DNA from 3 places in the Planococcus liqunii genome. Region 3 is predicted to be linked to each of the others. Evidence: riboswitches for the same ligand, from Rfam matches in the RefSeq annotation. Region 3 holds a riboswitch; each other region holds the start of a gene.
What was found. Region 3 has a riboswitch for lysine ahead of QWY22_RS06330 (Na+/H+ antiporter NhaC family protein). Riboswitches for the same ligand answer to the same signal wherever they lie in the genome.

Region 1 (3,280 bases), 230 kb from region 3:
ATACATGGGCATCAGCAAAACAAAAAAGCGCCCGCTCACGAGCGGACGCTTTCCCTCTATTCGCTTATTCCGATAAGCCGAATGCATCGTGCAGCGCATTGGCGGCTTCTTTCATATCCGTTCCCGGTACGACGACGGAAATTTTAATTTCCGACGTACTGACCATTTTGACTGGAATGCCCTGGACTCGGAGAATGTCGAACATTTGCGCCGCCACGCCAGGATTGGAAACCATGCCGGAACCGACAATGGAAACTTTTGATAAGCCGACTTCGTAATTCGCCGCTGAGAAGCGGATGTCTTCCTGGAATTCGTTCAGTACGCGTTTTGTTTCTTCGAGGCTTTCTTCTTTGATGGAGAAAGACACCGACGGCGGAAATTCGTCCGTGATGCTTTGCACAATGATGTCCACATCAATGTGGTGTTCGGCCAGCTTCGTAAAAATATTGGCCAGTGAACCATTGAACGGTTTTTTATACGAAACGGTTACCCGTGCAATGCCCGGTTCAAATGCAACGCCGCGAACGATTAAGTTTTTCTCCACAGTGATCACCTCTTGTATGATTGTGCCCGGTTCGTCCGAATAGCTGGCTCGGACGGATAACGGGACTTTATTGTTTTTCGCAAATTCTACAGCACGCGGATGCAGGACGCCTGCACCCAGATTGGCAAGTTCAAGCATTTCGTCATACGAGATCTGCTCAAGTTTGCGTGCGCCGGTCACGGAACGCGGATCGGACGTGTACACACCGTCCACATCGGTATAAATCTCGCATTTGTCTGCACCAAGTGCGGCAGCGAGCGCCACAGCAGTCGTATCAGAACCGCCGCGGCCAAGCGTCGTAATGTTGCCGATCCGGTCCACTCCCTGGAATCCGGCAACCACACAAATATAGCCGTTATCAAGCACCCGTTCCAGCCGCTCGGTGTGGATGGTTTCAATGCGGGCGTTGCGCGGAACAGATTCCGTTTCAATGCCTGCTTGCCAGCCGGTAAACGACAGCGCTTCATGGCCCAACGATTTAAACGCCATCGCCAACAGTGAAATGGTCACTTGTTCGCCAGTAGCGAGCAGCATGTCCATTTCCCGTTTTGACGGCTCCGCTGATATCTCTCCTGCCAATGCTAGCAGTGTATCAGTCGTTTTGCCCATTGCGGACACAACAATCACGACCCGATGGCCTTTTTCTTTTTCCCGGATTGCCCGTTTGGCGACACCGATGATTTTTTCCGGTGTTGCCACAGAAGTCCCGCCAAATTTCATTACGACTGTTTTCATGTCCATTCACTCCCACATTTTTAAGATGTGGCTCTCAGCATGCCAAGTTTGGCAATAAAAAAAGGCAGCTCGCTGCGCCTGCAGCAAACTACCTCTTTTATCATGTACGAATACGAAAAACGTCCATGTGAGATAGCCCTCCAGAGATTGACTCTGACAGCCCGGCACTTCTTAAATGCCGAACCAGCACACGGGTTTGCAACCACTCCGCACACTTCGGCGACCGCCCCTTTTTCCAAACCTCACAGATTTTGCAAATCTCCGAATGGATACTATTGACGTTCGCGCCTCTATCATCACTTTTCCAAGTGATTCAATTATGTTTTTACGATAGCATGTTATTGCTCGCTTGGCAATGCCTGCTGGGCAAAATGCTGCTGGATGGATGTCGCAAGGCTTAGCGGCATGCCCGCTTCCTTCAACTCATCTACTGTCGCTTCTTTGATTTTCTTGACGGAACCGAAATGCTTCAGCAGCTGCTGTTTGCGTTTTGGCCCGACGCCTTCCAAGTTATCGAGGGCCGACTGGATCGAATTCTTCCCGCGCAGCTGGCGGTGGAACGTGATGACGAACCGGTGAACTTCGTCCTGGATGCGCTGCAATAGATAAAACGCTTCACTCGTACGCTTCAGCGGCACCACTTCAATCGGATCTCCGTAAAGCAGCTGGGACGTCTGGTGCTTGGCGTCTTTTGCCAGGCCGGCGATCGGAATCGACAAGCCCAGTTCGTCTTCCAAGATTTCACGTGCGGACTCCATTTGCCCTTTCCCGCCGTCAATGACAATCAAATCCGGCAAAGGCAGGCCGTCTTTCAACACACGCGAATAGCGGCGCCGAATCACTTCCCGCATAGCGGCATAATCATCCGGTTTTGACGCATTGCGGGTTTTGTATTTGCGGTAGTCTTTTTTCGATGGCTTGCCGTCGATAAATGTGATCATCGCGGATACGGCGTCGGCTCCCTGAATATGCGAGTTATCGAATGCTTCAATGCGGAGTGGAGTGGCGATATTCATCGCTTCGCCAAGCTCCAAGCAAGCTCCGACCGTCCGCTCTTCTTGGCGCTCCAACAGCCCGAACTTTTCCTTGATGGCAATGTCGGCATTTTTCTTCGCCAGTTCCACCAAGTCTTTTTTCTTGCCGCGCTGCGGCACCAGCACCCGGATATCAAGCCATTCGCGCACCAGGTCCGCATCGACGCCTTCCGGCACCAGCACTTCGTTCGGTTTCATATGGTGCGACTGCTCGTAGAATTGCCCGAGGTACGTCATGAATTCGTCCTGCGGGTCGCGGTACAGCGGAAACAGCGAAACGTCCCGTTCGATCAGTTTGCCTTGGCGCACGAAAAACACCTGCACGCACATCCAGCCTTTGTCGACTGCATAGGCAAATACATCGCGGTTGGTAAAATCGTTCATCGCCATTTTCTGTTTTTCCATAACCGTTTCAATATGCGAGATTTGGTCGCGGTATTCCTTCGCCCGCTCAAACTCCAGGTTTTCGGAAGCCTCAGACATTTTTTCGACGAGCTGCTCTTTCACTTCCCGGAATCCGCCGTTCAGGAATTTCGTAATGCCGTCGATCATTTCCTGGTATGTTTCCTTTTCCACCGGTTTGATGCACGGCGCCAGGCACTGCCCCATATGGTAATAAAGGCAGGCGCGGTCCGGCATCGTGTGGCATTTCCGGAGCGGATACAGCCGGTCGAGCAATTTCTTCGTTTCACTTGCCGCGTAGGCATTTGGATAAGGTCCGAAGTATTTGCCTTTATCGCGCTTAACTTGGCGCGTAATGATCAACTTCGGATGGCGCTCACCCGTAATTTTCAAGTACGGATAGGTTTTGTCGTCTTTCAGCATGATATTGTATTTCGGATCATGCTTTTTGATCAAATTCAATTCCAAAATCAATGCTTCTTTTTCGGAATTGGTGACGATATATTCAAAATCCACGATTTCCCCTACCAACCGCTGCGTTTTGGCGTCATGGCTTCCCGTAAAA
Region 2 (3,280 bases), 1.7 Mb from region 3:
GGCTTCTTCCAGGTCCCCTTCTTCCAGAAGGTCCATGCCCTGTGCATGGTGCGCCCAGACACCGGCGTAGTAATCAGCCTGCAATTCAAGCTTAACCTGCAGTTTATTGTATTCCTCTTCGCTCAGCTGGTTCCGCAGCGGCTGGACTTGTTCCATAACACCCAGTAAATTCTGTACGTGGTGCCCGACTTCATGGGCAATGACATAGGCCATTGCAAAATCGCCCGGCGCCTGGAACTGCTGCTGTAATTCATCGTAGAAACTTAAGTCGATGTAGAGCTTTTGGTCACCTGGACAATAGAACGGACCGACTGCCGCCCCTGCGGTTCCACAAGCAGATTCCACGCTGCCATTAAAAAGGACCAATGTCGGTTCGGCATACTCCATGCCCTGCTTCGCAAAAACTTCTGCCCAGACATATTCCGTATCCGCCAGCACCACCGATACAAAATCGGCCAGTTCCTGCTCCTGCTCGGTTTCTACGTAAGGTTCATTCGACTGCGTGCCAGAACCGGCGCCATCCAGCAGAATGCCCGGGTCGCCTCCAAGAAACGCAAACAAAAGGACAATAAGCAAACCGCCGATGCCGCCGCCTGCTACCAGTTTCCCTCCGCCGCCTCCAGACCCTCTCCGGTCTTCGACGTTTCTGCTGCCTTGCCTGCCTCTCCACTTCATAAAAATTCGCTCCTCGCAAATACACTTTTCTTAAGCTTATACCCCAATTAGCGCAAGTTCTAATCCACTTCACGGAAGCCGGTAAATCAGGAAGCGTTCGCGGAGGTCGCGCTCCATGCCCGGAAGCGGGATTTCCGCCGTCTGTTCAAACAGCGTCCGGTGTTCCAAATAGTCTACGTAATCCTCCGACGGAAAAAACAGGATCAACTCGACCTGGCGCGGCGCCTCTTCCACCGAATTTAAAATATTGTTGACAGTAGACATAAAAATCTGGATCGAAAACGGATTAAAGAAATAAAACCGGTTGTCTCCCGGCGCAACGCCATAATCCTGTGCCAGGCAGCAGCAAAAATCAATCTTCCCTTTGGCCTGTCTGTACTTCTTCTCATAATGTGCACGGTTTTCCAATGCTTCTTCGTAAAAGGCTTCATCCATCTCGACGCCGGCCGACTCCACATCAAAGCGGTGATGTACATAGAAATTCAGCCGGCCTTTGCCGCAGCCAAAATCTACGAGCCGGTCTTCAGGCGCCAGTCTGTATTCGCCGAACAGAATGTCCAGCAGCGCATACGGCGTGGGCTCGTAGCGGTTGTGGTGCAGCGAACCCGGAAAGCCTGCTTGGCTCTTCGCGGTGCGGATGTTCAATCGTTCATCGCGTTGCTGCTCATTCACAGTGCTTCCCTCCATTTCAGTAAAAATAGTACGCCCTTCCCTTGCATTTGGAAAGGGAATTTGATAAAGTTTAGCTAATTCAATATTTTCTTGCTCCTGTAAACACGGAGTGAGGATAGAGGCGCAAAAACCATCAGTACACGAACCGAGGAGTAATGAGATCCTGTGACGTTCCTGGAAAGGGGGATTTGCCGAAGCGGTGAGGCACTCATGGTCGATTCCGCTGGTTCTGCATTAAACAAATGTAGGACTGTCATATAGGAAACTATATGGAGGGCTATCTGACGCACAGAAACGATGGATGAACATTGTTTCTATACGCAGCAACGATGCCTTCGTTGCTGCTTTTTTATTTTACATGCGGCTGGTCCATCACCTCTGATTCTAAAAAAAATGAGAAAAGGGTGGTATTATGAATTTCGGCCAAATTATTACAGCAATGGTGACGCCATTTGATGCAAACGGGGAAATCGACTTTCCAGCAACTAAAAACTTAGTGGAGCATTTGATCGCCAACGGATCAGATGGGCTGGTGGTGGCCGGCACAACCGGTGAATCGCCGACTCTTTCGACGGAAGAAAAAGTGCAGCTGTTCAAATTCGTCGTGGAAACAGCCAAAGGGCGCATTCCCATCATTGCCGGAACCGGATCAAACAACACGCGCGCATCCATCTCCCTGACCAAACAAGCGGAAGACGTCGGCGTCGACGCCATTATGCTGGTAACGCCGTATTACAATAAACCTTCACAGGAAGGCATGTTCCAGCATTTCCGGGCCATTGCCGCATCAACACGCCTGCCGATCATGCTATACAACATCCCGGGGCGCAGCGTCGTCAACTTGTCCGTAGATACCGTTGTCCGCTTGTCGCAAATTGACAACATCGTCTCCATCAAAGAAGCGAGCGGCAACTTGGACGCCGCGGCTGAAATCATTGAACGCACCGACGATTCCTTCACGCTTTACAGCGGAGACGACAGCTTGACCTTGCCGATTCTTTCGATTGGAGGCAACGGCATCGTCTCAGTCGCGGCGCATATCATCGGAAACGAAATGAAAGACATGATCACGAACTTCCGAAACGGCAACAATACAGCGGCTGCAGCAGCACACCGCAGGCTTCTGCCGGTCATGAATGCCCTGTTTGCTGCACCAAACCCGGTGCCGGTAAAAACTGCCTTGAATTTGTCAGGCGTAGAAGTCGGCAACGTCCGCTTGCCGATGATTCCATTGAACGAATCTGAAACTCTGACATTGCGTCAGGTATTGTCGTCTGGCAGAGTCAATTCCTAATTGGATTCAATAAATGAAGAATAAGCAGAAAACCGCTGAAGCCAACGCTTCAGCGGTTTTTCTCTTACTTCATTTCAGTCAGTTTTTTAAATGCCTGTTTCAAGCTTCCACCCAGCGCCAGCTGATTGACGTCGATTCCGAGCTGGACCATGGTTTGGGCGATTTCCGGGCGGATGCCGGTCAAGACGGCTTTGACGCCGATCAGGTTCAAGGATTGCGTTAGCTTGATGATTTGCTCGGCAACCATTGAATCGACTTTAACGACACCCGACAAGTCGATGATGAGCACGGAAACCTGCAGGCGGCCAACAGCAAGCAGGGTTTTTTCGAGAATGTGCTGTGCGCGGTCCACTTCAATGGCTCCAACAATCGGCAAAATGGCAATTTGGTCATTCACCGGGACAACCGGTGATGACAACTCCAGGAATTCTTGCCGGGCAACTGCCAAATTCTTCTGATAGCTGTTGATATACGTTGAACTGTAAGAATGGGCAGCATGGTCCAGCAGGGAATGGAAAAACTCCATCACCTCAAACAGGATTTCCAATGGCATCTTTCTATGCAGGGCTTCTGTTTTAATGACCTTGCCGATATGCTTGCGGTACAAATGCGTCTCTGCCAAGGCACTATCAAGCGACA
Region 3 (3,280 bases):
GTAAGCAGAGCGAATAAGTACGGTATAAAGAATGCTCCTCCACCATTTTCATAAGCGACGTATGGAAAACGCCAAATGTTTCCTAAACCTACTGCGGAACCGATTGCCGCCATAACGAAACCGGCTCGCGTACCCCATTGCGAACGTTCCATTTTTGTTCCCCCTTTGTGCTCCCATTTTTATTACAGAAAAATAGGAAGTTTGTTTATTTTCAGATTATTTGATAATCTAAAAATAGTATAACTATGAGGGCAATTAAAGTAAAGACAAATTAAAAGATTCCAAAAGAAAACTATTAAAATAATAATAAAAAAGCAGAGATTTTAAATCTCTGCTTTTTTATTATTGAGTATTTACTTGTTTTCCAACTAAAGAACCCTGCTTAGACCAGATTACAAACAATATCACTAAAATAACAATAACGGATGCTAGTGCCAGCCAAAGCGAACCGGTAAACCCTATGACAATATACCCTACCGCGCCAATCGCAGCAGCGGTCAATGCATAAGGCAATTGCGTTAAGACGTGATCCATATGGTTGCTCCCCGCTCCCGTCGACGACAAAATCGTGGTATCCGAAATAGGTGAGCAATGGTCGCCGAATACGGCTCCTGCCAATACTGCTGCCAATGCCGGCAACAAAAGTTCAGGCGCCGCCTGAGCCATAATATTTCCTGCGATCGGAAGCAATATTCCGAACGACCCCCATGAAGTTCCTGTTGAAAATGCCATAAACCCTGCAAGTACATATAACAATACCGGCAAAACTGCTGTCGGCAAGTTCCATGCAGTGACAAGGTCTGCCAAATACAAGCCGGTTTGAAGGGCATCGATCAAGTAGCTCAACGACCAGGCAAAGATTAAAATGAACACCGCTCCGGACATGGACTTAATGCCTTCAGCAATCCCTTTAAACATCCATGTCGCATTGGCCGTTTTGTTCTTTTTAAATTGTCTCACGTACAACAGAATAGAAGAAACCGCTCCGAGCAGCCCTCCTACCAGTAAGGAAGTTGGTACGTCGGTGTTTTCGAAAATTAACCAGATATCAAAAATTTGTCCAGCATTCTGGTAACCTGTGTACAGCATAGAACCGACAGTTCCGGCAATCAGCAAGATGATTGGCAGCAATAAATCCATGACATGGCCATGGGAATGCGTCGGGAAATCTTCCTTCATTTCACCTGGAATTGTTTTATTGGCATCATATAATTCACCTGTTTCGATGGCACGGATTTCGTGTTTTCTCATCGCACCAAAATCCACGTCGCGAATGGCAATGAAAAAGACAATGGCCAAGGTGGCTATGACGTAAAAGTTCATCGGCGCCATCCATACGAAAGCTTGGAGAGCAGACATCTGTACATAGCTTTGGCCCGCTAAAATTGTTGCTACAATCCCGATAATTGCTGCTCCCCAGCTGGATACCGGTGAAATGACACAGACCGGTGCAGCGGTAGAATCGATGAAGTATGCCAGTTTAGCACGGGATACTTTATAGCGGTCCGTAATTGGACGCGCCACTTGTCCAACTGCCAAGGCATTAAAGTAATCATCGATAAATATAACCATGCCAAGCATTACTGTAAGAATTTTAGCGCCTCGGCGGCTCTTGATGCGTGTAGCTGCCCACTCTGCAAAAGCATGGCTTCCGCCGGACAAACTGACGAACGCAGTGATGATTCCGAGCAAGAGCAGGAACAGAATGATGAAGACGTTATAAGCGTTAAAGCCTTCGTCCCAGAACGTAATGGCAAATGAATTATAAACTTCCCGCAATGCTTCCAGCGGCGCAAACGATGTTAAAATCAAAGCACCCGCCACAATTCCCGCGCCGAGCGATAAAAGCACGCGGCGAGTCAGCAGCACCATGACAATCGCAATGATTGGCGGCAAGATCGAAAAAAAAGTGTTTTCCATGTTACAGATTCCTCCTGTTTTTTAGAATGGAAGAGAAAGAAAAAAGAACTCACTGTCTCCCAATGGATACAGTCAGCCCTCTACAATTCGTCTGTGCGTTCAAACACCAAACAACCCTGTAGCTCTTCGCCTATGTTAAAACATAAACGACAGTGGCATTCTTGTTCAGAATACCCCCAGCTCTTTTTTCAGTGACAGCAAAAAAAGAACTTCGGCAAAACTTCCTTTTGGATGTGTTCAACGTTGTCACACTCGCACATCGTACTTATAAGTTTTGCAGCCTCTACCCATCAATATTTATTTCATAGTAAGCATAGCCCATACAATTTACAAAATCAAATGTATATTAAGTGCGAATTTTCTTTCAACGGATGGCTTTGCTCCGGAAATACTGGCTGAAAACGTCCCGCAGGAATTCGGGCATAAAATACTTTTTCGGAGCGCGCTTCAGCGATGGGAAAAAGTAGCCGAACGTAAACATATCCAATGTAATCAGTTCGAAGGTTTCGTCGTGGGCTGCCGGTTTTCCGCCGACAAACAGCTGATGATTTCTCAACTCCAGGCCCACCCGGATCATTTTGCCGACCACTGCTCCCCGGAACCCCATCCCTTTCAATTCAATATGCGGCCACTCTGCATTTAAGGACTGCATATAAATTTCTTTCAGCTCTGCCCCGGTCAGCTCGATCAAACACGGATTAATCGGATGCGGCAGCATTTTATGGAAGTCGTAGCGGGTTGCTTTTCCGATCGGCATGTCTTCCATAAACAACCCGGCATTAAATAACGCACAAGGAGCACCTGAAAATTCCAGCAAGGCTTCGCCAAACAATTCAGCAAGTGCGGAGTCTTTGAACCATTCCGCCTTCAACTCTTTCTCATTATAAAAAATCGGCTCATCCAATTGCGCTTTGCCTTGTTCAATCAGCAGCTCGTTGAATGTGTCGTCGCTGTTTTGCAGCGTCGCGGTTTCAATCAATTGCGCTTTTTTCTCCTGGAGAAAGGGCTCGATGGTGACATGGCCAATGTACATGCCAAATTTTCCAGCGGCACCGAGCAAAGTATTGCCGATTAATTTTCCTTCATGAAAAATATGGTGTGTATGGGCTCCTAGAATCACGTCAATGTCCGGGCATAATTCCGCTAAATATTCGTCTTCCTTGACGCCCAAATGCGATAGGCAGATAATCAGGTCTGCCTCTCCTTTAATAGCCTCTACAGCCTCTATAATGGCGTTTTTAGCGTCTGAAATCGTCCAGCCGAGGCGTTTATAGAACGGGGTGAATTCGGCCGTAGCGCCGACGAGACCAATGGTATACCCGCTTTTTGTTTCGATCAGCCGGTGCGGTTTTGCCCATTC

Region 1: another riboswitch for lysine. It lies ahead of QWY22_RS07575 (aspartate kinase); the one in region 3 lies ahead of QWY22_RS06330 (Na+/H+ antiporter NhaC family protein).
Region 2: another riboswitch for lysine. It lies ahead of dapA (4-hydroxy-tetrahydrodipicolinate synthase); the one in region 3 lies ahead of QWY22_RS06330 (Na+/H+ antiporter NhaC family protein).

The regions. Positions count from the first base shown of each region.
Region 1 is NZ_CP129238.1:1,497,157-1,500,436, reverse strand. It holds gene QWY22_RS07575 (aspartate kinase) at 65-1,279, opposite strand; lysine riboswitch at 1,405-1,580, opposite strand; gene uvrC (excinuclease ABC subunit UvrC) at 1,618-3,280, opposite strand, start outside.
Region 2 is NZ_CP129238.1:3,535,442-3,538,721, forward strand. It holds gene ypfJ (KPN_02809 family neutral zinc metallopeptidase) at 1-675, opposite strand, end outside; gene QWY22_RS17465 (class I SAM-dependent methyltransferase) at 745-1,347, opposite strand; lysine riboswitch at 1,456-1,635, shown strand; gene dapA (4-hydroxy-tetrahydrodipicolinate synthase) at 1,760-2,641, shown strand; gene QWY22_RS17475 (STAS domain-containing protein) at 2,706-3,280, opposite strand, start outside.
Region 3 is NZ_CP129238.1:1,264,399-1,267,678, reverse strand. It holds gene QWY22_RS06335 (sodium-dependent transporter) at 1-152, opposite strand, end outside; gene QWY22_RS06330 (Na+/H+ antiporter NhaC family protein) at 343-1,920, opposite strand; lysine riboswitch at 2,032-2,214, opposite strand; gene QWY22_RS06325 (bifunctional metallophosphatase/5'-nucleotidase) at 2,285-3,280, opposite strand, start outside.